Regions from separate parts of the Thermorhabdus hydrogeniformans genome, predicted to be linked through region 3. Evidence: riboswitches for the same ligand, from Rfam matches in the RefSeq annotation. Region 3 holds a riboswitch; each other region holds the start of a gene.
The links. Region 3 has a riboswitch for cyclic di-GMP ahead of ACKX14_RS13895 (helix-turn-helix domain-containing protein). Riboswitches for the same ligand answer to the same signal wherever they lie in the genome.
Positions count from the first base shown of each region.

Region 1: another riboswitch for cyclic di-GMP. It lies ahead of ACKX14_RS09405 (methyl-accepting chemotaxis protein); the one in region 3 lies ahead of ACKX14_RS13895 (helix-turn-helix domain-containing protein).
Region 2: another riboswitch for cyclic di-GMP. It lies ahead of ACKX14_RS10970 (HU family DNA-binding protein); the one in region 3 lies ahead of ACKX14_RS13895 (helix-turn-helix domain-containing protein).
Region 4: another riboswitch for cyclic di-GMP. It lies ahead of flgB (flagellar basal body rod protein FlgB); the one in region 3 lies ahead of ACKX14_RS13895 (helix-turn-helix domain-containing protein).

Region 1 is NZ_JBJYKD010000016.1:51,036-58,903, forward strand. It holds gene ACKX14_RS09390 (histidinol-phosphatase HisJ family protein) at 1-438, shown strand, start outside; gene trmL (tRNA (uridine(34)/cytosine(34)/5-carboxymethylaminomethyluridine(34)-2'-O)-methyltransferase TrmL) at 439-921, shown strand; gene nifV (homocitrate synthase) at 1,046-2,200, shown strand; gene ACKX14_RS09405 (methyl-accepting chemotaxis protein) at 2,320-4,290, opposite strand; cyclic di-GMP riboswitch class I at 4,358-4,441, opposite strand; gene ACKX14_RS09410 (DEAD/DEAH box helicase) at 4,583-7,753, shown strand; gene rlmD (23S rRNA (uracil(1939)-C(5))-methyltransferase RlmD) at 7,824-7,868, shown strand, end outside.
Region 2 is NZ_JBJYKD010000022.1:32,195-40,062, forward strand. It holds gene ACKX14_RS10920 (ArsR/SmtB family transcription factor) at 29-400, shown strand; gene ACKX14_RS10925 ([Fe-Fe] hydrogenase large subunit C-terminal domain-containing protein) at 418-1,158, shown strand; gene ACKX14_RS10930 (MoaD/ThiS family protein) at 1,187-1,450, shown strand; gene arsB (ACR3 family arsenite efflux transporter) at 1,529-2,599, shown strand; gene ACKX14_RS10940 (arsenate reductase ArsC) at 2,727-3,134, shown strand; gene ACKX14_RS10945 (thioredoxin family protein) at 3,213-3,455, opposite strand; gene ACKX14_RS10950 (permease) at 3,521-4,696, opposite strand; gene ACKX14_RS10955 (ArsR/SmtB family transcription factor) at 4,757-5,077, opposite strand; gene mobA (molybdenum cofactor guanylyltransferase) at 5,168-5,809, opposite strand; gene ACKX14_RS10965 (hypothetical protein) at 5,793-6,023, opposite strand; gene ACKX14_RS10970 (HU family DNA-binding protein) at 6,160-6,429, opposite strand; cyclic di-GMP riboswitch class I at 6,640-6,722, opposite strand; gene ACKX14_RS10975 (transcription repressor NadR) at 6,993-7,502, shown strand; gene ACKX14_RS10980 (ECF transporter S component) at 7,626-7,868, shown strand, end outside.
Region 3 is NZ_JBJYKD010000037.1:882-8,749, forward strand. It holds gene ACKX14_RS13885 (hypothetical protein) at 553-969, shown strand; gene ACKX14_RS13890 (cyclic lactone autoinducer peptide) at 1,405-1,593, shown strand; cyclic di-GMP riboswitch class I at 1,563-1,652, shown strand; gene ACKX14_RS13895 (helix-turn-helix domain-containing protein) at 1,743-1,997, shown strand; partial or broken gene ACKX14_RS13900 (IS3 family transposase) at 2,107-2,232, opposite strand; gene ACKX14_RS13905 (hypothetical protein) at 2,359-2,628, opposite strand; gene ACKX14_RS13910 (sigma-54-dependent transcriptional regulator) at 2,840-5,557, shown strand; gene ACKX14_RS13915 (PTS sugar transporter subunit IIB) at 5,723-6,043, shown strand; gene ACKX14_RS13920 (PTS sugar transporter subunit IIC) at 6,065-7,336, shown strand; gene ACKX14_RS13925 (PTS sugar transporter subunit IIA) at 7,447-7,782, shown strand; gene ACKX14_RS13930 (DUF871 domain-containing protein) at 7,779-7,868, shown strand, end outside.
Region 4 is NZ_JBJYKD010000009.1:63,847-71,714, reverse strand. It holds gene xerC (tyrosine recombinase XerC) at 1-746, shown strand, start outside; gene hslV (ATP-dependent protease subunit HslV) at 761-1,291, shown strand; gene hslU (ATP-dependent protease ATPase subunit HslU) at 1,305-2,711, shown strand; gene codY (GTP-sensing pleiotropic transcriptional regulator CodY) at 2,744-3,529, shown strand; cyclic di-GMP riboswitch class I at 3,623-3,713, shown strand; gene flgB (flagellar basal body rod protein FlgB) at 3,901-4,287, shown strand; gene flgC (flagellar basal body rod protein FlgC) at 4,289-4,726, shown strand; gene fliE (flagellar hook-basal body complex protein FliE) at 4,755-5,042, shown strand; gene fliF (flagellar basal-body MS-ring/collar protein FliF) at 5,062-6,627, shown strand; gene fliG (flagellar motor switch protein FliG) at 6,641-7,648, shown strand; gene ACKX14_RS06455 (FliH/SctL family protein) at 7,641-7,868, shown strand, end outside.

The DNA.
Region 1 (7,868 bases), on a different contig from region 3:
GAATGGGAACGGCGGGATGTTGACCGAACTTATGAAGAGTATTTTGACGTTTTATTGAAGGCCGTAAGGTCCGGCATCTTCGACTGCATCGCCCATCCGGATGTGATAAAGGTTTTCGGCCACAGGGCGCGCCGGGACATGGGGGGCATTTATGCGGAAGTGGCACGGGCTCTGAAAGAAAAAGATATATGCGCCGAAGTAAGCACTGCGGGACTCAGAAAACCGGCGGGTGAACTGTACCCGTCGCCCCTGATGATGGAATATTTTAAGGAGTATGATGTCCAGCTTTTGATAAACTCCGACGCCCATGAACCGGAAGATGTGGGGAGGGACTTTGACAAAGCCCTGGAATTTTTGAAGGGGTATGGATATGATAGATTATTTTACTTTCACAGGAGAAAAAAGATGGTAAGCCGCTTGAGTGAGGTTGAGGTTTAAATGTTCAATGTGGTGCTGGTGGAGCCGGAGATACCGCAAAATACCGGCAATATAGCAAGGACATGCGCCGCAACGGGCTGCGTCCTGCATCTGGTCGGTCCGCTGGGCTTTTCTCTGGACGACAGGTATTTAAAAAGGGCGGGCCTTGACTACTGGCCGCTGGTGGATGTCAGGTATTACGAGAATTATCGGGAATTTGTAGAAAAAAATCCCGGCGCATCCATGTATTTTCTCACCACTAAGGCCAAAAAATGTTATGCCGACGTGACATATGAACCCGGGTGTTATCTGGTTTTTGGCAAGGAGACAGCCGGCCTCCCTCAGGAACTTTTGAATGCCCACCGCGAAAGGTGCGTGAGAATCCCCATGGTGGATGACGCCCGTTCGCTGAACCTTTCCAATTCGGTGGCCATAGTCGTATATGAAGCTTTAAGGCAGAACGGTTTTCGAGGTTTGAAAATACAGGGGCCATCCAAAAAATGATGTAAAATCGTCTCAAAATCTCCTGAATTATATTTTTTAGGAGATTTTTTTGTTGTGTATTGACAGAAAGCAATTATACTAGTATAATCGTATACAATAATACATAGCGCGGGAGGTATTCACAATGACTGCAAGTTTTTTGGGCAGGACAGTAAAAATTGTGGACACCACATTGAGAGACGGGGAACAAACGGCGGGAGTCGTATTTGCCAACCACGAGAAACTTGAAATCGCCAGGATGCTGGATGAACTCGGCATAGACCAGCTCGAAGCGGGCATCCCCGCCATGGGCGGCGATGAAAGGGAAGCCATAAAATCCATAGTCAAAGCCGGCCTTTCGGCCAGCATAATGGCATGGAACAGGGCGAACATAGAGGATATAAAGGAGTCCCTGGACTGCGGCGTTGACGCGGTGGCCATTTCTATCTCCACATCGGATATCCACATAAAGAACAAATTGAAAAAGAGCCGGGAGTGGGTTCTGGAGCAGATGGCAAAATGCACGGAATTTGCAAAGAGTCAGGGGGTCTACGTCTCTGTAAACGCCGAAGACGCCTCCAGGACAGATATGGAATTCCTGGTAAAATTCGCCCGGGAAGCCAAAAAGGCCGGGGCCGATCGCCTTCGGTTTTGCGATACCCTGGGGATTTTGAATCCTTTTAAGACCGCCAGGATGGTCGGCGAGCTCGTGGAAAAAGCCGGCATCCCCGTAGAAATGCATACGCACAACGACCTGGGGATGGCCACGGCAAACGCTCTGGCAGGGCTCGAGGCCGGTGCGACCTATGTGGGGGTTACCGTCAACGGCCTGGGTGAAAGGGCGGGGAATGCGCCGCTGGAAGAAGTGGCCATGGCTTTGAAATATGCCATGGGCTATGAAGTCGGGATAAAAACTTCTTTATTAAAGGAACTCTGCGAGTACGTTGCCAGGGCGTCGGGGCGCCCCCTTTCGGTAAATAAGACTATAGTCGGTGACAACATATTTGCACATGAGTCGGGTATACATGCAGACGGTGTGATAAAAGACCCATCGACATATGAATTTCTGAATCCGGCCGAGCTGGGGCTTGAAAGGAAAATTATAATCGGGAAGCATTCGGGGACGGCCTCCATAAAAGCCAAATTGCAGGAATACGGCATTTTTATTGATGAAGAGACGGCGAAGGATATATTGAAAGAGGTGCGGGGTACGGCTGTGGCGCTCAAAAGGCCGCTTCTCGACCGGGAGCTTATTTCGATTTACAGGCACATCGAGCGATTACGGGAAAAGGCGGGGTAGAAAACCTGCAGCGGCAAAAATGTAACGATACGATAAAAAAATAAATTGAAAAAATGGTACAGCACAAAAGGGAGCCCACCGTAGCAATCGGGGCTCCCCTTTTCTTTTTTGGCTTGGTCTTAGACCTTGAAGCGGTTGACAAGAGCCGTCAAATTTTCCGCCAGTCTGGCCAGTTCCTGGGCAGAAGCGGCTACATTTTCCATGGTGGCCGTCTGCTCTTCGGAGGAAGCGGAAACCTCCTCGGTGCCGGCGGCGGTTTCCTGCGATATACTGGATATGTTTTGAATCATTTCCAGTATGTTTTCCACGTGGGTATACTGGGCCGTAAGCTCGCTTGAGATTTCCCTGGAACGCTGCGCGGCCATATCAATATCCTTTATTATTTCATTTATTTTTTCGTTGATATCCATAATGAGGTCCTGCCCCTCGTCCACTTCCCGAATGCTTTCGGCCATGGCGGTGACTGCAAATTTGCTGCTCGTCTGGATCTGCTTGACTATATCGGCTATCTGCTTGGCTGCCTCTCCCGACTGTTCCGCCAGTTTTCGCACTTCGCCGGCCACCACCGCAAATCCTCGGCCGTGCTCCCCGGCCCGGGCCGCTTCGATGGATGCGTTGAGAGCCAGGAGGTTTGTCTGGTCTACAATTTCCCGGATGATGGTGGATATGTTGCCAATTTCCCGGACCTTTTTATCAAGTTCCTCCATGATTTTGTTGGAGCGGTCCACCGATGATTTAATGGAACCCATCTTTTCTGTCGCAATCTGTATCTTCTGCTGGCCGTCTCTGGCGCTTTTTACCATTTCTTGGGCCGACTCCGCCGTTGACTGAGCGTTTTCCTCGACTTTGCCGTTGGAGACCACCAGCTGGTTGACTATCTCGGATATTTCGGCAAGCTTTTTGGCTTGTTCATTGGCGCCGGCGGCTATCTGCTCAATGGCTCCCGCTACCTGCTGGGTGGACTGCTTGCTCTGTTCGGCTCCGGAAGCCAGTTCCTCGGCCGATGCAGACATGCTTTCGGCCGCCTTCATTACTTCCTGAACAAGGTTTTTAAGATTTGTTATCATGAAATTGAAGGATGACGCGAGGGTGCCGATTTCCGTTGAATCCTTGATGTTTACGGTTTCGGACAGATTGCCTTCCGCAACGCTCTTGGTGACTTTAACCAGCCGGCTTATGGGAGTTGCTATGTAGCGGCCTATCAAAAGTCCCACCGCAAGGCTCAGCACGGCCATGAAGATGGCGGTTATGTAAATGGTTCTGGTGACATTGTTCGTATGGGCGAAGGCTTCATCCACAGGCTGCTGGACGAAAATGCCCCACCCTGTGGTTTTCTGGCGGCCGTAAGCGACAAATTTGCGTTCTCCGTCGTAGGAATAAACTGCGAAACCGCGCTTTCCGGCCAGGGCCTGTTTTACGAAGTCAAATTTGGAGAGGTTTTCCCGCGCCTTTACAACTTTATATTCCTTGTGGGCTATAACCGTTCCATCCACATCGGTGATATAGGCGTAGCCTTTTTGCCCGATTTTCATGTTCATGACGATTTTCGTAAGGCTGACCAGGGAAATATCGGCGTTAAGGACGCCTATCGTTTGTCCCGTATCGGATAAAATGGAATTTGAAATGGATATTATAAAATTGCCTGATGTAGGGTCTATTCTAACGTTGGATATGTAAGTTTTATTGCCGGAGATGGCCTCCGTATACCATGATTCCTTTTTTACATCGTAGTTGTCTGGAAAACTGGCAAAAGGAACCGCAAAAACTTTACCTGCCGTGTCCGCAATGTATATCCTCAATATTTGCGGGTTTTGCTGGGTCATATCGTAGAGGAAGGGAGTGATCTGCGACTCGTCCATGGTCCTTACCACTTTCGTGGTGGCCAGGAAAGTAACGAGATTTTTGTTCTGTTCCACGAATAAGTCTATATTGTCATTCAGATTATCCACAATAATGCTGACTTTTTCCTCGATTTCCCTTTCCATGGCCGATTTTGAGAAGTAGTTTACAATTACGCCCATTACAATCAGCGGGACCAGTGCCATTACTATCAGAAAGACGGCGAGGCGTGTTTTTAAACTTTTATTCAAAAGCAAGACCCCCTTTGAAATTTTGGTGAGACAATAAAAAAGCCCTTTCGGGCGTTGAACCAATGAATGGTGCAGCCTGGCAGCCATAGCGTAAAGCCTTAGGCCCATAGCTTTGCGCCCGCCCCTTTCGGGGAGTTTGCCAAAAAACAAATATTTTTGTCCAATTATATCAAATTTTGCCACTAACTGCAACCGAAGTTGAAAGATGGTTTTAATAAAAGTATAATGAAATTGTGCGATTTATATTGTTAATTTAGGATTTTTGACTATTGAGAAGCTGGAGGAATTGATAGTGCAAACCGCTGAACACAGTGTCCTTCTTAGGCTGGCCCCGGCTGAAACGGTAAATAAGGGCCTCGAGTATTATAAAGCGGGGGCTGTAAGAAGGATTTATGTTGACCGTGACAAAATATATGCCCTTGTAAGGGGGCAAAGAGATTATCAAGTCATTCTGTATTTAAGAGGCAAAATTTTAGAGAGCTTTCATTGTACGTGTCCTGCCTATATGCAATACGAAGGGGCATGTAAACATATCATTGCAACCATATGCCATATAATGGAGAACGGAGTACAACAAAAAAACACATCCCCTGTTGAAAAAAACGATGTTGAAGCCGAGGTTTTAAAAGAACTGCTTTCGAAAACTCCTGAAAAAAAGCAGGAGGTAAAGGTCGATTACCGCATAGAGTTTTTTCAAAATGAAATGTATGGCTTTATGGCGAGGATGGAGATGCGGCTTGGTATCGAACGCATGTATGTATTAAAAAACGTAAGAGAATTCCTCGAAAAAACCGCAAGAGGCGTGCCTTCTGAGTTTGGCAAAATGTTAAAATTCCATCCTTTACTCCACGACTTCTCGCCGGAAGACCGTGAGGTATTCCGTGTGATTAAAGAAATGTATGAAATAGAGCGAAGTCTTGCCAGGTATGGATCACCGCCAAAAATACTTCTCAGCGACAGATACGTAAACCTCAATATGACCTATTTGAAAAAAATAGCGTCGGCTATGGGAGGAAGAACCGTTTACATGACGGCACCTGAGGAGGGCCCGGTGACTTTTGAGCTTCACAGGCCGCCCTGCGGCGTAATGATCGAAAAATTGGGAGACGGCATTGCCGTAAAGGCGGCAGAACCCATAGGTAAGCCACTGGACCGGGAATGTCGGGTAATTTTGAAAGACGCCAGAATTTATATACTCGACACGGAAGACCCGGCTTATCCGTTTTTCAAAGGGCTTTTGATAAGAGGAAACAACGGGTTGAAATTTACCGGTGAAAATCAGAAAAAGCTGATTTCGGTGCTGCCGCGCCTGGAAAAAAGCCAATGCGTGGAAATTGCCGCAGACCTCAAGGATATGTTCGTCAAGAGACCGCTGAGGCTGAGTATGCGTATTGACGGCTTCAAGAAGGGAATCGCCGCAGATATAAAATTTATTTACGGGGACAGAGAGATTGATCCGTTCAGCGGCGACGACGGTTTCATCATAAGAGATTACGAGAAGGAACAGTACATATTGAAACTGCTGGACGACAGCGGCTTTTTGAAAGAGAAGGGCAAATTGGTCCTTCAGGATGACGACAATCTTTACGCCTTCATAAAAGACGCACTGCCGCACCTTGCCGAAATGGGGGACGTGCTTTATTCCGCCGACGTAAAGCACCTTTTTTCAACAAAAACTCCTAAAATAAAATCTTCGATAAGATCCCTGGGCGGAAACCTGCTGGAAATAGATGTGGATTTTGAGGGCATTGACCGCAAGACCGCTGGCGAAATATTGCGCTCAATAAGGGAAAAAAAGAAATACTACAAATTAAAAAACGGTTCTTTCCTCTCTCTTGAAGATGAAAAAATTAAAAATCTGGCCGGTCTTCTGGAAGATGTACCGAAAGAGGATATAAAGCAAAACGCAGTCAGCATTTCAAAATACAGGGTAATGGGCTTTCTGGGGAAGAACCGCGGCCGGGTTTCGCCGCCCCTTGAACACATGGAAACATTTGAAAAGGTCATAGATGACATCGTAAATTCCCGGAGTCTGGAGATAAATCCTCCCGCAAGCCTTGCCGGGATACTCAGAGAATATCAGATCACGGGATTTAAGTGGCTCAAGATCCTGGCGGATCACGGCCTTGGCGGGGTGCTGGCAGATGACATGGGCCTCGGCAAGACACTTCAGGCGATAGCCTTTTTGCTTTCGGCAAAGGAATCAGGGGCGAGACCGCGCACATCTCTCATTGTAACGCCCTCAACCCTTATCTACAACTGGGAAAATGAAATAGCAAAATTTGCCCCGCAGCTTAAGACGACGGTGATATCCGGCACGGTGGCCGAAAGGAGGAAAATGATAAAAAAGCTGGACGAATGCGACGTGGCCATAACCTCATATCCGCTGCTGAGAAATGACGTGGACCTTTACTCTTCACATTCTTTTTATTGTGTGGTGCTGGATGAAGCCCAGCATATAAAGAATTTCGAGTCTCTCAACGCCAGATCCGTTAAAAAAATTAATTCCCATGCCAGATTCGCTCTGACCGGAACCCCCATGGAAAACTCTCCGGCCGAATTGTGGTCTATTTTTGACTTTATCATGCCAGGCTATCTGTATTCTTATAAAAAATTCAATGAAAATTATCAAAAGCCCATACTGAACGGGGACGACGGCGCCCTCCAGGAACTGAGAAAGCTCATATCGCCTTTTGTATTAAGGAGGACTAAAAAAGAGGTATTAAAAGAACTTCCGGAGAAAATAGAGACCACCCTGAAAGTTGACCTAACGCCCCAGCAGAAAAAACTGTACCTTTCATATCTCATGAAAATAAAAGGCGAAATAGAAGAAAAAATAGAGCGGGAAGGTTTTGAAAAAAGCAGGATGCACATATTCTCCGGGCTGCTCAGGCTCAGGCAGATATGCTGCCATCCGGGGGTATTCATCGAAAACTACAGGGGCTCCAGCGGGAAAATGGAGCTTTTGGAAGAACTGCTGGAAGGACTGGTAGAGGGCGGCCACAGGGTTCTCATATTTTCCCAGTTTACGTCAATGCTCTCATTGATTAAAAAAAATCTGGAGAAGATGAATATAAGGTATGCATATCTGGACGGGAGCACCGGCGTTTCGGAAAGAAAGAAGATAGTGGATGATTTCAACAACGGCGCCGGGCAGGTGTTTTTACTTTCGCTCAAGGCGGGGGGAGTGGGCCTGAACCTGACCTCGGCGGATACGGTGATTCACTTTGACCCGTGGTGGAATCCCGCCGTGGAAGAACAGGCCGCCGACCGGGCGTACAGGATCGGCCAGGAAAACAATGTCCAGGTTTTCAGACTCATAACCCGCGGCACCATTGAAGAAAAAATTGACGAACTGCAGAAGAAAAAGAAAGACCTGGTGGATTCCATCGTTTCAGAAGGCGAGGTCTTTATAAACTCCCTTTCGAAGGAAGAGGTCCTGGAACTTTTTCGGGTGAACTAATTCCTTTTAAATGAGATAATTCTTTTGAAATGGAATACAGGTTTAAATCGAAAATGCAAGGAGCATGACTGTGAATAATGGAGGCTTATTAAAAGCAGGTCAAAAAATTCAAATT
Region 2 (7,868 bases), on a different contig from region 3:
ATCATATTATTTCGGGAGGCTGAAAGTATTGTCTTTGTTATGTTTATTGAAAGCCCTGGCAGATGAGACCCGGTTGAGAATACTTAACCTGCTGATGGAAACCGAACTTTGCGTCTGTGAGCTGGAAGTCTTATTAAATATTAATCAATCCAATGCTTCAAGACATTTAAACAAACTGAGCAACGCCAATTTGGTAACATATGAAAAAAGGGCCCATTATGTATATTACCGTATAAACAAAGAAATGCTTGATAAGTATCCTTTTTTAAAAGCGATTTTAAAAGAAGGGCTAAGCGAAATAAAGCAGTGCGAAAAAGACAGGGAAAAATTGTCAATATATAAAAAAAGCGGGATTACCTGCGAGCAGTTAAAAGAAGGAAAGCTTGCCGCTTATCTTTAGACAGAGAGGGATTCTATGTGAACAATGATATGGAGGTATTGGAGCACTGGCTGACCCGGGGGTCAAAGATCGTTGCCAGCATTGCCCCGTCATATGTTGTTGAATTTGATGAACGCCCTAAAAAAATCGCAGGCGCACTCAAGAGCCTTGGGTTTTATGGAGTTGAAGAAACCATAGCAGTACTGCCCGAAATTATAGAAGCAAGGCATAGAGCTGTAAAAAAATCAAATAACCCTGTAATTTTCAATTCATGCCCTGTCGTATGGAACTTGATCGAAACACGTTACCCCCATTTAAAAAAATTTATATTAAACTTGCCATCTCCGATGATACTGCACGCCCGTCGTTTAAAAAGAAAATTTAACGACGCAAAAATAGTCTTTTTAGGCCCCTGCATGGCAAAAAAATGGGAGCAGTCCCGCTTTTACAATGAGACCACTTTAGACCTTGTCTTAACTTTCAGAGAGATCAGAGAGGTCTTCAAAAGGCACGGTATTAGCATATCCCAGCAAAATGAAGAGAATTTTCTTTCAGATGCGCCGCTGTGGGTTAAATTAGGTGCGCTTGTTTACTATAAATCCGGGATTGAAAGCGTTATTAAACTTTTAGACAACTGGGAATATGAAAAACCCGATTGCCTTGCAATGGAACTGCTGGCGTGTGAAGGGGGGTGCATAAACGGCCCCGGGATAACTTCTACAAAAACATTAGAGCAAAGAACAAGCTTTTATCAAAAAAGAATTCTGGCATTTGATTAAATTCATCTCTTTATGAGGAGGATATTTTATGGGAAAAGTCACCGTTCAATTTTCATGGCCTTTGAACGCTTATACCGAGAAAGATCAGGTGGACCTTGAAGTAGATGGAGAGATTAAAATAAAAGACCTAGAAAAAATAATAATTGAACGCTTTCCAGGACTAAATCACAGTTCGATAAATTTAAAATACATTTATTATGTTGTAGACAATAAGACCCTGATGACCGACAAAGAGGCAACTTTAAAAGAAGGCCAGGAAGTGAGATTATATCAGCCTGCAATAGGAGGGTGAGAAATTTATAAGACGGCATACTGTTGAGTTGGTGATAAGTTTTAATATTTATTAAAACCAAAAATTGGAGGTATTCATATGGAATCTGCTACCAAAAATACAAAAGCAAGTGAAAAAAAAGGTCTGAGCTTATTTGAAAAATACCTTACACTATGGGTCGCGCTGTGCATTATCGTGGGAGTCGCCATAGGACAGTGGTTCCCAGCATTTCCAGAGACTTTAAGCATGTTTGAATACGCCCATGTCTCCATACCTGTTGCTATATTGATATGGCTGATGATCTACCCTATGATGTTAAAAATTGATTTTTCCAGTATCGTGCGCGCCACCAAAAATCCAAAAGGGCTTATTGTCACGTGGGTTACAAACTGGCTCATCAAGCCCTTCACAATGTATCTTATTGCGGGATTTTTTCTGAGAGTTGTATTTAGACAGTGGATTTCACCGGATCTCGCCACAAGTTACCTCGCCGGAGCAATACTGCTGGGGGCGGCGCCCTGCACCGCCATGGTATTCGTATGGAGCTACCTGACAAGGGGAAACCCCGCCTATACGCTGGTGCAGGTGGCGACAAACGATCTCATCATCTTATTTGCCTTTACTCCTATTGTGGCATTTTTACTGGGAGTCAGCAATGTGAGAGTTCCTTACGATACCCTATTTTTATCGGTGGTATTGTTTGTGGTTATACCGCTTACTGCAGGATACCTGTCTAGAAAATATATCATACAGTATAGGGGCCTGGACTATTTTGAAAACGTATTTCTGAAAAAGTTCGATAACGTAACCATCATCGGGCTGCTCCTTACCCTGATAATTCTTTTCTCATTCCAGGGAGAGATAATTCTTGGAAATCCGCTGCATATCGCATTAATCGCAGTCCCCCTCATAATCCAGACTTTTCTTATATTCTTTATAGCATATTTCTGGGCCATGCTGTGGAAACTCCCTCACGACATCGCCGCTCCCGCGGGAATGATAGGAGCCAGCAACTTTTTTGAACTGGCGGTAGCCGTGGCCATATCGCTTTTCGGCCTGGATTCGGGAGCCGCCCTGGCCACGGTTGTGGGTGTTTTGACGGAAGTCCCCATTATGCTGACGCTGGTGAGAATAGCCAATGCTACGCGGCACTGGTTTCCGACTGCGTAACCATGCCGCCGCAAGTAACAAATAACTATTCTGATATATAAAGCAACATTTTCATCATCAGCTGGTGATGCATCTGCAGCATTGGATGTCTAAAATCAAAAAATAATTAAAGGAAGGATTTGGTTTTATGAAGATAAAAGTGGGTTTTATATGTGTGGGAAATTCCTGCAGGAGCCAGATGGCCGAGGGTTTTGCCAGGCATTACGGAAACGACATGATTGAGGCGTACAGCGCCGGGACGAATCCTGCGGCGGAAATAAATCCAAACGCGGTTCTTGTCATGAAGGAAAAAGGCATAGATATAAGCGGCCAGTATCCCAAACTGCTGGAAGATATACCCTCCGGGCTCGACATTTTAATCACCATGGGGTGCGGGGTGGAGTGCCCGTTTGTCCCCTGCAAGCACAGGGAAGACTGGAGGCTTGACGACCCCGCCGGCAAGCCGGTGGAAGAATTCAGAAGGATTAGAGACTTGATAGAAGAAAAGGTAAAGCTTCTGATAAAAAGAATAAAAAATAATGAATTTGATTTGTAAAAAAAAACACAAGATTGATGGTTATGTTTTAAAAAATCGGGGAATCATTCTTATAAATGGAATGATTCCCCTTTTCCGTTATTGCTGAGCCTCTGCTAATATTTTCTTGATATCCTCTTTATCCAGTACTTTGCCCGAAGACTTGACTTCTCCATTTACCACAAGGCCGGGGGTATACATGATATCGTATTCCATTATCTTGTTTATCTGTGTAACTTTTTCAATTTCGGCAGTGATTCCCAGTTCCTCTAAAGCTTCACGGGTATTTTTCTCCAAAGCCTTGCACTTTGGACATCCCGTCCCCAAAATTTTAATTTCCATGAGTTCACCTCCCTATTTTTCATGTCATTGTATTTGCAGAAGGAAAACCCTTCCAACCAGCAGTTTCATCCCGCAATCATTCCGAAAATATAACCGACTATCGTTGACATTATTATAACAAGTGAAACATATGTGACTGTCTTTTTCGGTCCTAAAATACTGTTTAGGACGAGCATGCTTGGGAGGCTGAGTGCCGGACCCGAAAGCAGCAGTGCCAGCGCCGGGCCCTGCCCCATGCCGGACCCCAGCAGCCCCTGGAGTATGGGCACTTCGGTTAGTGTGGCAAAATACATAAATGCTCCCACAACCGATGCTATAAAATTGGATAATATTGAATTTCCGCCCACTACCGCTGCCACGTATCTGGACGGAATGATTCCTGCGTCGATCCCGGGTCTTCCCATCAGAAATCCCGCTACCAGCACACCGATAAACAGGAGTGGGAGTATCTGCTGTGCAAAGCCCCAGGTGGATTCCATCCAGGAGGAAAGCTCGGCCTTTTTAAACCATCTAATAAGAATGAATCCCAGCAATACAAGCAAAATGATTATGATATACCACTTTATATTATATACGGCACTGAAAAATCCCACCGGTTGGGTGGGTTTACCCCATGCGGCAAAGATAAGGATAAAAACCAGGTTTGCAAAGTATATGAGGTTCTGTGTTAAGGACCGCCCTTCTTCCATGCCGGCACCGTTTTTTCCGGCAGATTTTTTAAGCCGTTCGCTATCCTCTTTTTTAAATAGAACAGCCATGATGAGCCCTATGATGACTGAAAACATCATTGCCCCTATTGCCCGGGCAATGCCGAGCTTGGCTCCTAGAATCCTTGCCGTCATTATTATTGCAAGCACGTTAATAGCCGGTCCGGAGTAGAGAAACGCTATGGCAGGCCCCAGCCCCGCCCCCCTTTTGTATATTCCTGCAAAAAGGGGCAGTACAGTGCAGGAACAAACCGCAAGAATTGTCCCGGATACCGATGCCACGGCGTATGAAACCCACTTTTTTGCCTCGCTGCCAAAATACTTAATAACTGCTTCCTGTGATATAAAATTGGCGATGGCGCCGGCTATGAAAAGTGCGGGGATAAGGCATGTAAGAACATGAAGCCTCGCGTAATCCTGAAGCATATATAAGGATTCAAGTACTGCACCGGTAAATCTGTGGCTTGTAAGCGGCATATAATAGGCCGCCAGGAATACGCCTACAATTATAACAAATTTTTTCCAGGTCTGCATAATTTTCTCCCCTTTAAAATTTTAACTTTGCTCATGTGAAATCGCAGTATAAACCGATAATTATGAGTCTGTGAAAAATCCGATTTTAGCCGTAATATCCTCTTTAATGATGTTATCGACGCAGCGGAAAAAGTCCTGCACACATGGAATCCTTAGCTTATATAAAACCATAAGGCCCTCTTTACGGCTATCAATTATGCCGGCATTCTTTAATATGGACAAATGCTTTGAAACCGTAGGCTGATCAATCTGCAGCTCTTTCACAATTTCGCATACGCAAAGTTCTTCCGCCGACCCAAGAAGGTCCAGGATTTTGAGCCTTGTGGGGTGTGCAAGTGCTTTAAAAACGGATGACCTGACTTCGTAAATATCACGCGGCATCTGTATCATCTCCTCACCGGCAATAAATATTATGTTGGCTATATTCCTATATTAGCATATAGTTAGTACAGTGTCAATAATCCCGCATCGTCACCTGTCATTTATTAATTCATATATTTCTATTGCTTTTCGGTAATCCTCCCACGTGTTAACGTTAAAAAAATCATACGGGCCCGTTTTGCAGGGCAGATTTTTTATATCGACAAAATTGGTTTTAACCTGCCGGTACAGGCTCTGGACTTTAGCCGCGCCCGGGGAGTTCAGCAGCTTTTTAATTTGTTCGATACATGTCTTTCTGTACACGGAATGAAGAGGTTCCACGTAATTGTCCTTTCTGGGGCAGGTCACATCCCACCCTGCGCTTGATTTAATCAAGTATTTTATTAATTCCTCATTTAAAAAGGGCATATCGCAGGCACAAAAAAAACCCGCTTCACCCTTCATTTTTATTAATCCCGTATAAATCCCGCTCAATGGCCCTCGGCTTTCCGTTTCATCAGTATATATACTGAATTCCGGGTTTAAATCAAGCAGTTCTGCCGGGCTGTTTGCCACAATAAAAACCTCATCAAATATAGGCGCCAGTACGGAATATATTCTTTCAATAATGGTCAAACCCCCGATTTTCAGCAGTGCTTTGTTTTTTACTCCGATCCTTGAAGACTTACCCCCGCATAAAACAACCGCCGAGCAAGCCATTTTCTCCCGACACATATCAAAATTCAACCGCATGTTTTTGATAGATCTCCTTCTTTTCTTCAATACTCATCAGCCTGTCGATTAAGGCGGAAATGATGATTACCCCCGCCACATCTACGATCCATCGGGTAACGGCAAATTCGTAACCCAGGGCTGACATCTCAAAAAGGAACATCGGTATTTTAAGTGTAGACCATGCTCCAAGAAATATCAATATACAAGTGTAAAAAAAACGGCAGAATAACATTCCGCCGTTTTTAGAAAGGGAATTTATTTATTTTAAGGGGGGATTTGCCCATCCTGTGGTTCAAAAGGTGGTTCAAAAAGGAGCAGGATGGAAAACGGCCATTCTTACTGCCTGAAAAATTTCTCCTCTTTTTCTGTTATGTACTCTTTTTTAACATTTTTCCGGGTGTAAACACCGGAACCGCCCGTGCGGGAATCTGCATTTTTTTACCCGTCACCGGGTTTCTGCCGGTCCTCGCCGCACGTTCGCGCACTTTAAAAGTACCAAAATTTACTATTCTTACAATCTCTCTTTTACTCATGGCTTCCGAGACCACGTTTATAAACTCGTTAATGACTCTGGCGGTATCCTTTTGAGTCATACCGGCCTTCTCCGCCACGGCCGCCACAAGTTCGGCTTTGTTCATAACTCAGACCTCCTTTTCTTATCCAACTTACTTTTGCTCCGCTCAAATTTTTAGCGCCGCCGGCTCCAGAGCCGGCTCAAAGTATATCTTCTTCCGGCAGGAAGCGTGGCCGTTTTCCGGTTTCCAGGCATTTTAATTTTTTTGCACCTGCAATGTAAAATAAAAAACTTCCGTACCGCAAGGGCACAGAAGTACCTTTAAATTCGATACTTCGGCAGCCCGGCTGTCATAGCTTGCGCCTTAGACCCGTGGCTTTGCGTCCCTGTCTTTCGACAGGTTTGCCCTTTTCGGTATCCTCTCATTATATTTTTCTTTATTTTACCATTCGACATTAAAATGGAAAATCCTTCTTTTTTCGATAAAAATTTTAAAATTACACCAATATAAATTCAAGGTATCTTCCCTCGCGAATTTTTGGCGGGAGATGAACGGCAATTCTGTTGCAATATTTTATACGGCGCATTATACTAAAATCATGGAATGTGACAAAACCGGCAGAGGAAGAAGCTTAACTTTTTTAAGCGGCGGTGGATAAACAGCATTAGAAACTGGAGGACTGAAAAATGAGCGCCGATGAACGCAGGGCAAGGATCCTGGACCTTTTAAAGGCGGAAAAAAGGCCGCTATCCGGCGGCGAGCTTGCAAAGATGTTTGGGGTAACCCGTCAGATAATCGTGCAGGACATCGCCATCCTCAGGGCTTCGGGAAACGATATAATCGCCACATCCCGGGGATACATGGCGGCGGAACCCGTGCCCCTCATAGCAAAGAAGGTCGCCGTGAGGCACGGTGATGCCGAGACGAGAGACGAGCTCATGACATTTATAGAATGCGGTTGCAGAGTGCTGGACGTGATCGTGGAACATCCCCTGTACGGGGAACTTCACGGTATGCTCATGCTTAAAAACTCTTCCGATGTGGAAGAGTTTATGGAAAAGGTGAAAAGACACGGAGCCACCCTGCTTTCCAGGCTGACCGGAGGCGTGCACCTTCATACGGTGGAAGCTCTAAATGAAGACTCCATAAAAATGGCTGAAGATGTGCTCCGAAAAAAGGGTATCCTTTTAAAATAATTTTTTTATAAACTATTGACTATACAGGTGTATATGCAGTATAATTAAACCAAATCCCGGATATGATTTGGGTCTGCGGCGTACCGGCAGCCAGATCACATATCCTTGAAAGGAGCAACAGCCGTGAAGACAAAAAGCATGGTAACCGGAGCTCTTTTAACCGCCCTGTCTCTCGTCATCCCAATTGCGTTTGGCGGCTATCTCAGGATCTATATCCCTCCTTTTTCAGCCACTCTCGCATCCCATGTCCCCTCGATGCTGGCCATGTTAATAAACCCTCTCGTGGCCGTCACGGTAGGGGTGGGTTCCACCATTGGTTTCCTTATAATTTTAGGGCCGGTCGTGGCCGCCCGGGCGTTCATCCAC
Region 3 (7,868 bases):
TAAGTCTCTGTTCCTGACTATTTATTATTTATTTAAGATTAAGACCAACCCGGGACATAATACTCGGTTACGCCTGGAAGTTCATTTTTATTTATTTTCTATATTCACTATACCATTACCCTTCCGCCGTTCATACCCAAAAATCCGCCAGTTGTACCCGAAAAGGCGCCAGTTGTTCAATACAGTGATTATGGCATATTTTTCCTGATAAGTGATAACTTGACTGCTGGCATAGTTGGATTATGATCCGCAATTCTTTTTGTTAGGGCCTTTTTTAATGAATCCCTATAAGGGAAGATCGCATGAGGAACTCAAAGGGAGAAGCCTGAAAGAAAAAGTCAAAGGATTAAAACAAGTAAATAAATTTTTTTGCAGGGGGTTATTAAAAGAGCCTCCTTTTTTCTCTTTATAAAGTGTAAGGAAATAATAAAAAAGAAGGAAGGTTGATTTTAAACAGTTTTACTTGAAAAATGATTAATAAATTTTAAGATTGGTAGGAAAAGGAATAGGCTGTATTTTAAATGAAAATTATTATGAAAGGAGTTTAATGTTATGGCTACTAGAAGTTTTACCACTGATTTAACTTTAAGTGAAGTCGAACAGTTCTTAAGTGATCTTCAAGATGCAAGAGAAATATATGATAAATATGAAGAACAATCAGCTTCTGCTAGTATTATATTTGGAATGTTAGGGCTCGCAGGTGCTCCGGCAGTTATAGTCACTGTCGCAGGAATAGCGACAGGGTTTTTAGGTTATTACTATGACACAATCGAAAATACAATTACAAAGGCAATAGAGAAATTAAATCATTATAGAGATTTCTTGGATGAGCATTCGGACTATGACCAAGTAAGAATGCAACTTACAGTAAATGTAGTCAATTTAGAAGGTAAGGAATACTGGATTCCGCAGGATTTTAAAGATATAGCTATACATTCGACATCACGAGGTTGGATACCTATCTCTTAATTGTCTGCTTGTATAAGAAAGGCAGTTTATTTTTAACTGCCTTTCTTATTGCCATTATCTTTTTTCACTTTTCTCTGTTTAATTGAGAAATACATATTGACTATATGTAGAAAAGATAGTAATAAAGCAATAAATAAGGTAAAATAAGGGGAAATTATTTTTTCTCTTAAGTAAACATAAATCAGAACAATTGTAGAATAGAGGATTAATAGAACAAATGTCCTGTTACCGCTTGAGTCTGAATCCATTCTTATTTCACTCCCCAAATTTATACTAATGTATCTGTTGTTTTAATTATACCATTATCTTTCCGCCGTTCATACCCAAAAATCCGCCGGTTGTACCGGAAAAAGCACCAGTTGTTCCAACCCGCCAGGAAATAATAAAAAAATGTAGAAGATAGTAGTAGGGAAAAATAGGAAGGGAGACAAAAGTATGTTCAAAAAAATCAGAAAGAGCCTTCTCACATCTCTTGCCTCAATAATAACCTTAGTTGCATATACGGCAGTAAATCCCGCCAGCATATGGATACTGTACGAACCGGATATCCCGGATGCTCTTAAGAAGTTTTCCGGTGGTAAAGAAATTAATAATAAAGATAAAGGCAAACTTATCGAAAGATAAGGCGCAAAACCACAGGGTCTAAGGTGATCACTTTCACTATGACAGCCTGGGCTGCCGCTTATATTTAAATGGCCCGCCATCTTTCCGATATGCGGCTCTTTTTTTGCCCTTTTAACGGATTAAAAAATTACGATGAAAGGGGGACGATGATGATGGCGAAAAAACCAAAATTAAAAGAACTCATCCTCAAAGCTCAAGGGGGAGATAAAGATGCCCTCAATCAAGTGGTTGAGCGGTTTAGACCGATAGTAAAAAAATATGCCCGCCGATTTGGCAGCGAAGATGTATACTCGGAAGTAGTGGAATGGATAATAAGGGCGACAATGAGATATAAAGAAAAAAGCGGATGGGGCAGGGAAGAACTTGAAAAATTTCTCTCTGCAAATATATCAAAAAAGACATAAAAAATTTTTTTCCCGGAATGTCCTGGCCCCCTATTACTTGGACTTAAACGACCAACACGCCACGGTTCCACAGTATTTCTTAAAAATGCTTCATAAAATGCTGAAGGTGTCATAAATTTACGGATTCGTGGGGCCTTTCGTAAAGATAAAATTTTATATAATCATCCAGGCCTTTAAAAAATGACTTATAACTTGCAAAATCATTTAAATTAACATATTCTTTTTTCAAGGTTCTATGAAATCTCTCTTAATATTTGGGTTCCTTTCAGGCGACCTTCGTAATATCCATCTGCCAGTAAGTATTTGGTGCATCAACAGAAACCTTTTTAAAAACTATTTCAGTGTTAGAAGAAGAGGACATCTAATAATCGGCAAAAGCAGATCCATTTCCTTGCATAGCCTGTAATCCTTTTTCTTGTTGATAATAATTCCAAACCTTTACCTTAAGAGAAACTAATTTTTTATACCCAAAGAATGGGAATTCTTCAGCCAAATCAAAAAGCAGGGTTTTTATCATTTCATCGGATATATATTCACCGTTAATGGTTTTTGAATAACCCGGCTTTGAGCATCCCCGCTTTGAATTAAGACTTTCTTTTTGGGGTTCATAGAAAAATGTGCTTTTTGGCATAACAGAAATTTTAAGCAGAAAGTCAAGTTATAGCTACCATAGAAAAATTCCCGCTTCAAGAGTTGTTTTATAATGTAACCGGGGCTAATCCCAAAAAACTGCTGTTAAAAATTGAAAACTCACATCCTTTACATTTTTCTGTTTAAACATTATTATTAAATCATGTGGGGATATTGTCACAGGTGCAAAACTTTAATTCGGGATGGTCTTTATGAAAAAGATAGATGAAGTTTTTGATATGCTTGCAAAGTTGGCCGGTGAGAAGGACGGCGGGGTCTGCGCCATGGAAATCGCCGAAAAGATGGGGATGGATAGGGCAAATATCAGCCGGTATTTGAATGAGCTGTGCAAAAATGGCAAAATAGATAAACTAAACGGCAGACCTGTGCTCTATAAACCTAAGGAGAAGAATAAAGCGGCCCCATTCCGGAGGTTAAATGACCGGCACTGTAACATAATCTCATTAGACAGGCTTATAGGTGCGGACATGAGCTTGAAGGCAGCTGTACAACTTGCCAAGGCCGCTGTGCTTTATCCGCCCGGTGGCCTTCCTGTGATGGTGCTCGGCGAGACCGGTGCAGGCAAGTCGATGTTTGCAGAGGCCATGTACGGATTTGCCCGAGAGTCGGGGGTAATACAAGATGATGCGCCGTTTATAAGTTTTAACTGTGCGGATTATGCCGACAACCCGCAGCTTTTAGTAGCCCAGCTTTTTGGAGTCAGGAGGGGGGCTTACACCGGCGCTGAAGATGACAGGGTAGGCCTTTTAAAGAAAGCGGACGGGGGAATAATCTTTCTGGATGAAATACACCGTCTGCCACCCCAGGGCCAGGAGTTGCTTTTCACCTATATGGATAAGGGATACTTCAGGCCTCTGGGAGAGACAGAAAAAACTGTCAAGGTGAATGTCAGGATAATAGCCGCTACCACCGAAGAGCCGCAGTCTTACCTTTTGAAAACTTTCATAAGAAGAATACCTGTGATAATAAATCTGCCGCCTTTGAGAGAAAGGAGCCTGGCCGAAAGGTGCGGCCTTATTTGCTACTTTTTGAGGGAAGAGTCCGGACGCATAAACAGGGATATATACATCGACAGGAACTGTTTTATATCATATTTGCTCTATGACTGCGCCGGCAATGTGGGCCAGCTGAAAAGCGATATTCAGATAGCCTGTGCGAGGGCATTTTTAAGCTATAAGTCGCAAAACAGGGAATACCTCATGATTTCATCCGAACACCTTCCGACTCATGTAAAAAGGGGGGTCATGAAGGTACATAATTACAGGGAAGAGATAGAAAAATTAATAAATAATAACGAGGATATGCTGTATTTTTCTTCCGATGAAGATTTCGATATAATTTCTTCCGAAAGCAGTGAGGATGAGTATTTTTATGATGTTATAGAAAAGAAACTGGATATATTAAGTAAGAGCGGTATGGATGAGAAGGAAGTAAATAGAATTTTAAATGGTGAAATAGAGAAGCACTTCAAAAGGTACATTCAAAATATGCCAGGAAAATACCGGAAAGATGAGATTTCCAAAATAGTGGGGGAGAAGGTCGTAAATGTGACGGAAAATATATTGAACCTTGCTGAGAAAAAATTAAACAGATACATGGATGAGAAGATTTTTTTCGGTCTGGCCTTGCACCTTCAAAAGACCATTGGCCGTATAGAGTCCGGCGGAAAAATATACAATCCCAGAATTAACTTCATAAGGAAAAATTATGCGGATGAGTTTATAGCAGCCGTAGAAGCGGCCAAACTTATTGACATAGAATTCGGGGTGGAGACGCCCCTGGACGAAATAGGTTATCTCGCCATGTTCTTCGTACCTGATTCCAGAATAGAGGAGGATAAACCTGAAGGTAAGGTCGGGGTTTTGGTGGTGATGCACGGCAATTCAACTGCAAGCAGTATGGCCCAGGTGGCCAATGACATTGTGGGTGTAAAGCACGCGATGGGCCTTGATATGCCTTTGAGCATGAGCCCGGAAGAAATGTACAAAACGATAAAAGAGTGCGCCCTTAAGATTGACGAAGGGAAGGGTGTTTTGCTCCTTGTGGACATGGGCTCCCTCAAAAATTTTGGCGATATGATATCAGAAGAGACGAATTTAAAAATAAAAACAGTGGACATGGTAACCACGCTGATGGTCATAGACGCATGCCATAAGGCGGTTATGGGGAAAGACTTGGAGGAGATATACGAATCAGCATTAAAAATAAATGCTAAAAATCCTTATACCATTCGAAGAGATGAGAAAAGAGTAGAAAACATAATAGTAACCGCATGTTTTACGGGCCAGGGAGCGGCGAAAGAATTAAAAAGAATTCTGGCAGAAGAATACTTGGTCAAGAAGGATTGTATAAAGATTATACCGCTGGAATTTATCGATAAAAATCAGTTTAATAAGATTATAGAAAGGTACCGGGAAAATTATAACCTCGTAGCGGTCGTGGGGACCCTGGATTTTTCCGTTCCGGGTATACCGTATATACCGGCCGTTGATCTCCTGACCGGTAAAGCGAAAGACTTTGTATTGAACCTGATCGATGAAATAGATACCTATGAAAAAATAGAAGTATCTTTGGGTGAGCACATAAAAGCAGTGGATGGGAAAAAATGCGTTAGAATGTCCAAATCGGTGGTGGAAGGTATTCAAAGAGCGCTGGGATTAAAAATTCCATCAGATGTGAAGGTAGGCATAATTCTTCATATATGCTTTCTGGTTGAAAAACTGGCTTTGGGAGGAGAAGAAAATATATTTGAGGGCATTGACGATTATCAAAGAGAACATGAAAGCGAATTAAAGGTCATAAAAAACAATGTAAAGTCCATTGAAGAATATTTTAATATAGATATCGGGCTGCACGAATGCGCTTATCTTTGCCGCATGTTTCTCGAAAACACGCTGGAGGCGGTATGAATCAATGTGTGTAAGTGTGAAAAAAGTGTGTATTAATGGAATACACGCTTTTTATTTTTAAGAGATTAAAATTCTACCGAAATTGCTGGGCTTTTACAAGAAAAATTTAATCGGACCCCATGGCATGAAAATTGCTTAACTTTTAGTGAAGAAGGAGGTGAAAGAGTGAAAAGGATTATGCTGGTATGCTCATCAGGGTCTTCTACGAGCCTTCTTGTAAAAAAGATGCAGGAGGCTGCAAAGAAAAAAGGCTTAAAGGATGTGGAGATCTTCGCCACGTCGCAGGCGGACGCTAAAAACCACTATGATGACGCAGACATACTTCTTCTGGGGCCGCAGGTGCGGTATCTGTACAATGAGCTCAAGAAGACCCTGGCCGGCAAAAAACTGATCCTGGATATAATAAACAGCAGAGACTATGGAATGATGAACGGTGAGGCGGTTTTGGAACAGGCACTAAAGCTGACGGGACAAAAGGGTGGATAAAATTAAAAGGGGGATTTAAATATGGAGGCTTTTATAGACTGGATGGAGAAGCACTTTGTGCCGGTGGCAGGCAAAATAGGCTCTCAGAGACATCTTGTGGCCATTCGTGATGGTTTTGCCGCGATCATGCCGTTGATACTTGCAGGTTCTTTTGCCGTACTTATTAACAACACCCTCTGCGTGTGGATACCGGCCCTGAAGTTTTTGACCCCGATAAACGGAGCGGTATGGTGGGGGACCTTCGCCATAATGACTCTACTGATGGTATTTTCCATAGGGTATAATCTGGCGAAGAGCTATGATGAGGATGCACTGGCGGCAGGGTTAATAGCGGTAGCATCGTTTTTAATCACCCTTCCCCAGGCACCTGAGGGAGTAGGCTGGGGATTCATAAAGATAAATTATCTGGATGCCACAGCTCTCTTTACGGGCCTTTTGGTGGCACTGGTGTCCACCGAAATATTTGTAAGGCTTACCAGGGCTCACCTGGTCATAAACATGCCGGGTGATGTTCCTCCGTCCGTTGGAAGGGCCTTTGCCGCATTGATTCCGGGTATTATCACAGTGTACGTCTTCGGAATTTTGACATCTTTGATTACAGCCATTGGCGGCACCAGCCTGTACGATATCATACTGAAAACCATTCAGACTCCGCTTCAGAATATAGGCCAGGGCGCAGGATCGGCCATGCTGGCCACCTTCCTGATAACACTATTCTGGTTTTTCGGCCTTCACGGAGCCAATTTACTGGACCCCGTAATGAACGCGATATATATCCCGGCGCTGCAGGCCAATGCAGCTGCAATCCAGCAGGGGGCAGTTCCTCAAAACCTGATCACGAGAGTATTTTTTGATACATATGCCCATCTTGGTGGTTCCGGTGCGACGCTGGGATTAATAATCGCCATATTGCTCGTGGCCAGAAAGAGGCAGGATTTAAGGAACCTGGCGAGACTGGCCCTGCCCGCCGGCATCTTCCAGATTAATGAACCCGTTATTTTTGGCTTGCCCGTAGTATTGAATCCCATACTCTTTATACCTTTTGTAATCGTTGAACCCATACTTACCTTGATTTCATATATTGCCACAGCCATAGGCCTGGCTTCTCCCACGTATGTAGCAATTCCGTGGACATCTCCTGTAGGGATAGGGGCGTTTTTAGCCACTGGAGGAAGCATCGGGGCTGCGATACTGGCTGTAGTAAATCTGGCAATAGCGACCGTCATATATCTGCCCTTTGTGGTTTTGCTGGATAGGCAAAAGACCAAGAAAGAGACGGATTTGCCCGAATAAAGGTAACGGACGAAAGTCCGTTACTTTAATCTGTTGGCCGCATTACAAAATTTCATTCAGAACAATTTCCATAAAACAAACGCATTTTGTCTGTGAGGAGAGATTATCTTATGGATTTAGAAAGAGATATACTCGCTTTAATAACATATAGCGGGGAAGCCAGGAGTCTAGCTATCGAAGCTATAGAATGTGCTAAAAATGGGGAGTTTGAAAAAGCCGAAGGCCGCCTCAAAGAGGCCGACGAGAAACTGATAATGGTGCATAATGTCCAGACCTCTCTAATGCACAGAGAAGCTTCCGGTGAAAGTTTTTCCATGTCGATACTGCTGGTGCATGCACAGGACCACCTGATGAATGCCATTACAATAAATACACTGGCCAAAGAATTTATAGATGTATACAGGCAGATTAAATATGTAAAGAAATCAGGTGAAGACTTAAAATGAAAGAACTGGGGATTTCCATATATCCTGAGAAGGCGTACATTGAAGACATCCTCGGGTATATAGATACAGCCGCAAGGTACGGTTTT
Region 4 (7,868 bases), on a different contig from region 3:
AAATAGATCACGTTGACATAAGAGGGTTTTTAGCGCATCTCAAGGCAAAACAGTTGTCGAGAAAAACCATTGCCAGGAAGCTTTCTGCGGTGAGGAGCTTTTTTAAGTTTCTTTCCGGGGAAGGGATTGTGGGGGAAAATGTAGCCGCTTACGTCAAAAGCCCTAAATTGCCCAAGAAGCTGCCGCTCTTTTTATATCCACCGGAAATAGAAGCCCTGCTTTCGGCTCCATCAGGGGATACACTGGGGATCAGAGACAGGGCTATTATGGAATTGCTTTATGCCACTGGAATGAGGGTTGGAGAGCTGGTTTCCCTCAGGGTTAAGGATTTGAACATGGGCGCAAATTACATAATAGTATTTGGAAAAGGCTCTCGCGAGAGGGTTGTATTTTTTGGGCAAAAAGCGGCTGAAAGTCTGGAGGATTACCTGAAAAGAAGCAGGCCGTTTTTGCTGAAAAGTATATCCTGTGACGCTTTATTCCTCAACAGGCACGGGACCGGGATTACCGACCGGAGCGTCCGCAGAATTATAGACAAATACGTAAAAGCAGCCTCATTAAACCAAAAGATAAGCCCTCATACCCTCAGACATACTTTCGCGACTCATATGTTAAACAATGGAGCGGATTTAAAGACCGTTCAGGAACTTCTGGGGCATGTTAGTCTGTCTACCACGCAGATTTATACCCACGTCACAAAAGAAAGGTTAAAGGAAGTCTACGACAGGACTTTCCCTCACGCTTAAGGAGGCGGAGATTTATGTTTTCGGCTACTACCATAGTGGCGGTGGTAAATAAAAAAGGGGCGGCCATCGCCGGCGACGGCCAGGTGACTTTTGGAGAAAATACGATTATGAAACACCACGCCAAAAAAATACGAAAGATATATAACGGCAGCATACTGGCAGGTTTTGCCGGTTCGGTAGCTGATGCAGTAACGCTATTTGAGAAATTTGAAGGGAAACTGGAAGAAAGCCATGGAAACCTCGTCAGGGCGGCCGTTGAACTGGCGAAAGAATGGCGTACGGATAAAATGTTAAGGAAACTGGAGGCGCTGCTCATTGCCGCCGACAGGGAGCACATATTGATAATTTCAGGAAACGGTGAAGTGATTGAACCCGACGACGGCATAGCCGCTATAGGTTCGGGAGGGCCGTATGCCCTGGCCGCGGCCAGAGCCCTCAGCCGCTTTTCAGATCTTCCTCCTGAAAAAATAGTTGAGGAATCTTTAAAAATAGCCGCTGAGATATGCGTCTATACCAACAACTGCATTTCCGTTGAAACACTGTAAGGAGGTGAGGATTTTGGAGGATTTGACTCCTAAAAAAATAGTAGAGGAGCTTAACAAATATATAGTAGGACAGGAGGAAGCCAAAAGGTCAGTAGCCATAGCTTTAAGGAACAGGCTGCGAAGGCAGAAACTTCCTGAAGAAATGCAGGAAGACGTCATACCGAAAAACATTTTGATGATAGGACCAACAGGGGTGGGGAAGACGGAAATAGCCAGAAGGCTTGCAAAACTGGTCAACGCCCCCTTTGTAAAGGTTGAAGCGACAAAATTTACTGAAGTAGGTTATGTGGGTAGAGATGTGGACTCCATGGTCAGGGATTTAATAGAAACTTCCATCAGAATGGTTAAGATGGAAAAAATGGAGCAGGTAAAGGATAGGGCAAAGGTCCTGGCGGAGCAGAGAATAGCCGAAATACTGTGTCCTGATCCGGAAAAGCACGGGGCAAAAAACCCCTTTGAGGCCATATTCGGCGGCCTGTCAAAATCCGATCATCATCATCATGAGGAAGAGGATTTTAACGAAAAGGTAAGGAGTGTAAGAGAGAGAAGAAAAGAAATCCTTAGAGACCTGCAGGAGGGAAAACTGGAAAAGGAATTGATAGAAATAGAAGTGGAAGACAGCGCTCCGCCCATGCTGGAAGTATTTTCAGCTTCAGGCATGGAAGAAATGGGAATAAATGTTCAGGATTTGTTCGGCGGCCTTTTTCCCAAGCGCCGCAAAAAGCGAAAAGTCACCGTCGAAAACGCCCGGCGCATATTAATCCAGGAAGAATCTCAAAAGCTCATCGACATGGATGAAGTGATCAATGAGTCCATAAAGAGAGCGGAAGAAACGGGGATCATCTTCATAGACGAAATAGACAAAATAGCGGGTAAGGAAAGTTACGGTCCGGATGTTTCAAGAGAAGGTGTCCAGCGGGATATCCTTCCAATTGTGGAAGGATGTACGGTGGTGACCAAATACGGACCAGTAAAGACAGACCATATATTGTTTATAGCTGCGGGTGCATTCCATATTTCTAAGCCTTCCGACCTCATACCGGAATTGCAGGGCAGATTTCCCATCCGTGTAGAACTGAAGAGCCTGACTGAAGAGGATTTAAAGAAGATTTTAATAGAACCTAAAAATTCTCTAATTAAACAATATACTGCATTGATCGAAACAGAAGGTATAAAAATCCATTTTACAGACGATGCTATTGATGAAATCGTAAAAGTGGCAACATATGTCAACCAGCAGTCGGAAAACATCGGTGCCAGAAGGCTTCATACAGTGATGGAAAAATTGCTGGAAGATATTTCTTTTAACGCTCCGGAATTAAAATTAACCCAGAGCGAAATAACCATTGACAGAAATTTTGTCAGTGAAAAACTGAAACATATAATCAAAGATAAAGACCTAAGTATGTATATTTTGTAAATTATAATAAATTACCAAAAGGAGGAAAAACAATGAGTGAAAGTCTACTGGAAAAAACAAGGAGAATCAACAAATTGCTGCAGAGATCCGCGGGTTACCCCGTAGATTTCAATGAAGTTTGCAAAACCCTTGGAGAGGTGTTATCCGCCAATGCCTACGTGGCGAGCCGCAAAGGAAAGGTCCTGGGCTATTATCTGATGGAAGATTATGACTGTGATGCGGTCCAGGAAGAGGTTTTGCAGGAGAAGATGTTTCCCAAAGAGTACAACGACAAGCTTCTGGAAATCCATGAGACCAGATCCAATTTGCCCCATGAAACTCTGGAGTGCGTTTTTGATAATGACACCAAATGCACCCATCCGGAGAAATTGACAACCATTGTGCCAATAAACGGCGGGGGCGAGAGATTGGGGACGCTGGTGCTGGCCAGATTCGGAGAAAAATTCACCGACGAAGATCTGGTGCTGGCCGAATACAGCGCCACCGTGGTGGGAATGGAAATATTGAGATCAAAGAGCGAAGAAATAGAAGAAGAAGCCCGTAAAAAAGCCGTCGTACAGCTGGCCATCGGAACACTGTCTTTTTCTGAGCTGGAAGCGGTGGAACATATTTTTGAGGAACTGGACGGCAACGAAGGGTTATTGGTGGCCAGCAAGATAGCCGACAGAGTTGGAATCACCAGGTCGGTCATCGTCAATGCCCTACGGAAATTTGAAAGCGCGGGGGTTATTGAATCGCGTTCTCTTGGCATGAAGGGAACGTATATAAAGATTTTAAACGATAAGCTCCTGGAAGAGCTCAAAAAAGTAAGGGCTTAAAAATGCGTGAAGAATTTCACGCATTTTTTTTATTAACAAGGAGGATTTTATCGATTTTTGTCTAAAATGTATATTAGCCAAATTAATAAATTATCCCTAAAAAGGCAAACTTTACCGAAAGGAAAGGTCGCAAAGCCGTGGGGCTAAGGCGCGCGTAAAGCGCTATGCCGGCTAGGCTGCTGAAAGGATAGAAAAGGGGATTCTATCTTTTTGCAGGATAGATTTTTTTTATAAAATCACCATAATATTATTTATCAAAAAAGGAATTTCCATTTTTTTGGCGAATTTAGTAATAATACGCAAACAAGGTAAAAAAAAGTCGAAAAAAAGAAGGTGATTTATATATGAACTTATTCGGAGATATTTCATTGATGGAAAGATTGCTGGATGCAAAATGGCTTCGAAACCAAGTGCTTGCCAACAACATAGCCAATGCGGATACGCCTGGGTTTAAGAGGTCTGACGTTTATTTTGAAGAATACCTAAGGCAGGCTATAAAGGATAAAACTGATGGAAGAAATCTTGATTTAAAGACGACCAATCCGAGACATATTGCAAAAATCAATTCTCTAGATAATTTGGAGCCAGAGGTTATAAGACAAGACGAAACCACGTTTAGAAACGATCAGAACAATGTTGATATTGAAAAGGAAATGGTGGAACTGACAAAAAACGCCCTTTCATATAACCTTCTGGCGGATCAGATTCAGAGAAAGTTAAAATTGATGCAAACCGCTATTAACGAGGGGAGGAAGTAAATTGGGCTTGTTTGATTCTTTAGATATCAGCGCTTCCGGCCTCACCGCCCAAAGGCTCAGAATGGATGTCATATCAAACAACATAGCCAATGCAACTACCACACGAACCCCCGAAGGAGGACCTTATCGCAGAGAAAGGGTGATTTTCCAGGAAAGGAGAAATGAGTTTTCTTTTGAAGATATTCTGACAAGATCTATGGATGTGGGAAAAGGTGTCAGGGTTGTGGCTGTGGAAAAGGACCCTGCTCCCTTTAAACTTGTGTATGATCCAACTCATCCGGACGCGGACCAGAATGGGTACGTGAGGATGCCCAACGTCAATATAGTAACCGAAATGGTGGACATGATATCCGCCGCAAGAAGCTATGAAGCCAACGTGACGGCGATAAATACCGCAAAAAGCATGATAACAAAAGCCATGGAAATAGGAAAGGTATAAGGACAAGCAATAGGAGGGAGATGAGCCTTTGAACATTTCCAGGATCAACGAAACTACGCCAGGCGTCTTTGCAGGGGCTATAAAAGAACAGGGGCAGAAATCCTTTCAGGACGTTTTAAAAGAGGCCTTGGAATCGGCAAACACATTGCAGCAAAACTACGACCGGGCTTTGAATGAACTCATCCAAGGAAATGAAATAAACATACATGATGTAATAATTGCCGGCGAAAAGGCAAGGCTCTCTTTGGAACTCACTCTGCAGATACGGAATAAGGCGATTGAAGCATACCAGGAAATCATGAGAATGCAGGTATAGCGGGCGAAGGTGGAAGTAAATGGAGTTTATAAACAAGTTACGGCAGCAGGTGAGCGATTTCTGGCAGAGCAGAAATAGGGCGCAAAAGGTAAAGCTGTTGTTAAGCGCTTTTTTTGCAATCGCCGCAATAGGCTTTATAACTTATTTCGTGAGCAGGCCTGTGTACGCCCCGCTTTATACCAACCTGGATGTCAAAGATGCGGGAGAAATTATTAAAAAACTCGATGACATGAAAATCCCCTACAAAATCGAAGACGGTGGCAAGTCAATTCTCGTAGACCCCAAGCTTGTTTATAAAACGAGATTACAGCTGGCCCAAGAGGGTCTGCCCAAAGGCGGCACAATTGGTTTTAGCGATGTCTTTAACAAAACCAGGCTCGGCGTCACCGATTGGGAAAGACAGATACAATACAATCAGGCTCTAGAGGGCGAACTTGTAAGGACCATCGAAGAAATGGCGCAGGTCGAGACGGCGAGGATACATATTGTCCAGCCCAAAAAAACCCTTTTCATAGAGCCGGATTCAAAGGCCGAGCCTTCCGCAGCCGTTTTTCTAAAGTTAAAGCCCGGGGCGGAAATCACCGAAGAAGAAGTGAAAGGCATAATTTACCTCATTTCTCATTCCGTTGAGGGAATGAAACCGGAAAATGTCTCGGTCATAGATGATTACGGCAGAGTGCTATCCAATATTCCCCTGTCGCCCGAAGAGAATACAAAGGAAATCGTCAACTCGCAGCTTGCGATCCAAAATAATTTTCAAAAACAGCTTCAGAAAAGTGTACAATCGCTCCTGGAACAGGTTTTCGGGCCGGGCAACGTGGTGGTCAGGGTAAGCGCTCAACTGGATTTTGATAAAAAAACCGTAGAAAGCAAACTGTTCTCACCGGTAAATCAGGAAACCGGTGAAGGAATCCTGCGCAGCATTCAGGATTTGCGAGAGCATTTTGCAGGAACGGGTAATGCGGCTCAAGGCCAGCCGGGAGTTAATTCCAACGTTCCGGGCTACCAACAATTAAACGGCGGCAATTCCAATTACCAGAAAACGGAGACAGTGAGGAACTACGAGGTAAACGAGTCCCGCGAGAATTTAACCGTTTCGCCGGGAGCGGTTAAAAAACTTACCGTATCGGTAGTGGTAAATCGAGAATTAACCGACGATGAAAAAAATTCCATATCCCAGCTGGTGGGCAATGCCATCGGATATGATCCTCAGAGAGACCAGATATCTGTGGAGGGAATGGCCTTTAACAACGATCTGGCCAATGCCTTTGCCCAGGAAATGAGCGCGAAAGAGCAGCAGCAAAGAACCCGCCAGAGAAACATGATTTTGGCGGGGGCGGCTTTAGCGGCGGTTCTTGCGGTGACGCTCTTTAGAATTTTTGCTGCCCGCAGGAGGAGAAAACAGGAGGAAGAACGGATGGTACAGGAATTGACAGCCGCAGCCCAGCAAGCGGCTGCCCGGCAGGCGGCCATGCAGGAACAGGAAACCGAAGCCAGCGATATTTTTAACAGCATAGAAAAAATGGCCCGCCGCAAGCCGGAGGATGTGGCCAAAGTTCTCAGGACATGGCTGAACGAAGATTAGAGGTGTTAGGTTTATGGCAGTGACGAGATTATCCGGGAAACAGAAAGCCGCCATTTTAATAGTTTCACTGGGCCCCGAAATAGCAGCCAATATCTACAAATTTTTAAAAGAGGAAGAAATTGAACAATTGACCCTGGAAATAGCCAGCCTAAAAAAGGTTTCTTCCGAGGAGAAAAACGCTATAATCGAAGAGTTTCACCAGATGCTGATGGCACAGAATTACATAACCCAGGGGGGGATTGATTATGCCAAAGAAATACTGGAAAAAGCCCTGGGCACTCAAAAGGCCATAGAAATAATCAATCGCCTCACATCCTCCCTGCAGGTTAGGCCTTTTGACTTTATTAGAAAAGCGGATCCTTCTCAGCTTATGAATTTTTTACAAAATGAAAATGCCCAGACCATAGCCCTCATCATGACTTATTTAAATCCGGAACAGGCTGCTTCTCTTTTATCTTCGCTTCCGCCCGAAAAGCAGGTTGACATCGCCCGGCGTATAGCTACCATGGACAGGACATCCCCGGACATAATACTTGAAGTGGAAAAGGTACTGGAGCGCCAGCTGGCTTCTGTGGTTACCGAAGATTACACCAATGTGGGCGGCATTCAGACGGTGGTAAATATATTAAACAACGTGGACAGAGGTACCGAGAAGAATATTATTGAGGCTCTGGAAGTTGATGATCCGGACCTTGCCGAAGAAATCCGGCGCAGAATGTTTGTCTTTGAGGATATACTCAGTCTGGACAACAGGGCCATACAGCGCACCTTGAGGGAAGTGGATAATCAGGACCTGATTCTTGCATTGAAAGGCGCCAGTGAGGAAGTGAAGAAAAAGATCTTCAGCAACATGTCTAAAAGGCAGGTTGAAATGGTCAACGAGGACATGCAGTACATGGGTCCTGTCAGGCTGCGCGATGTGGAGGAAGCCCAGCAAAAGATCGTAAACATCATAAGAAAACTGGAGGATGCAGGAGAGATCATCATATCCAGGGGCGGGGGTGATGAAATAATTGTCTAAAGTATTAAAATATGTCGAGATAAAAAACGAAAACCCATTCATATTGAAGGATTTTCGGCAGAGGATGGCGGGCGAAAACCCCCCACCCGCTTTAGACAGACTGCAGTGGATCCACGGCAAATTTCGGGAGTATGAGGCGCAGCTCATGGAAGGTGCCGTACAGCGTGCTCAGGAGATTGTTGCTGAAGCAAAAAAGGAAGCCGAAAGGGTTATAAGCAAT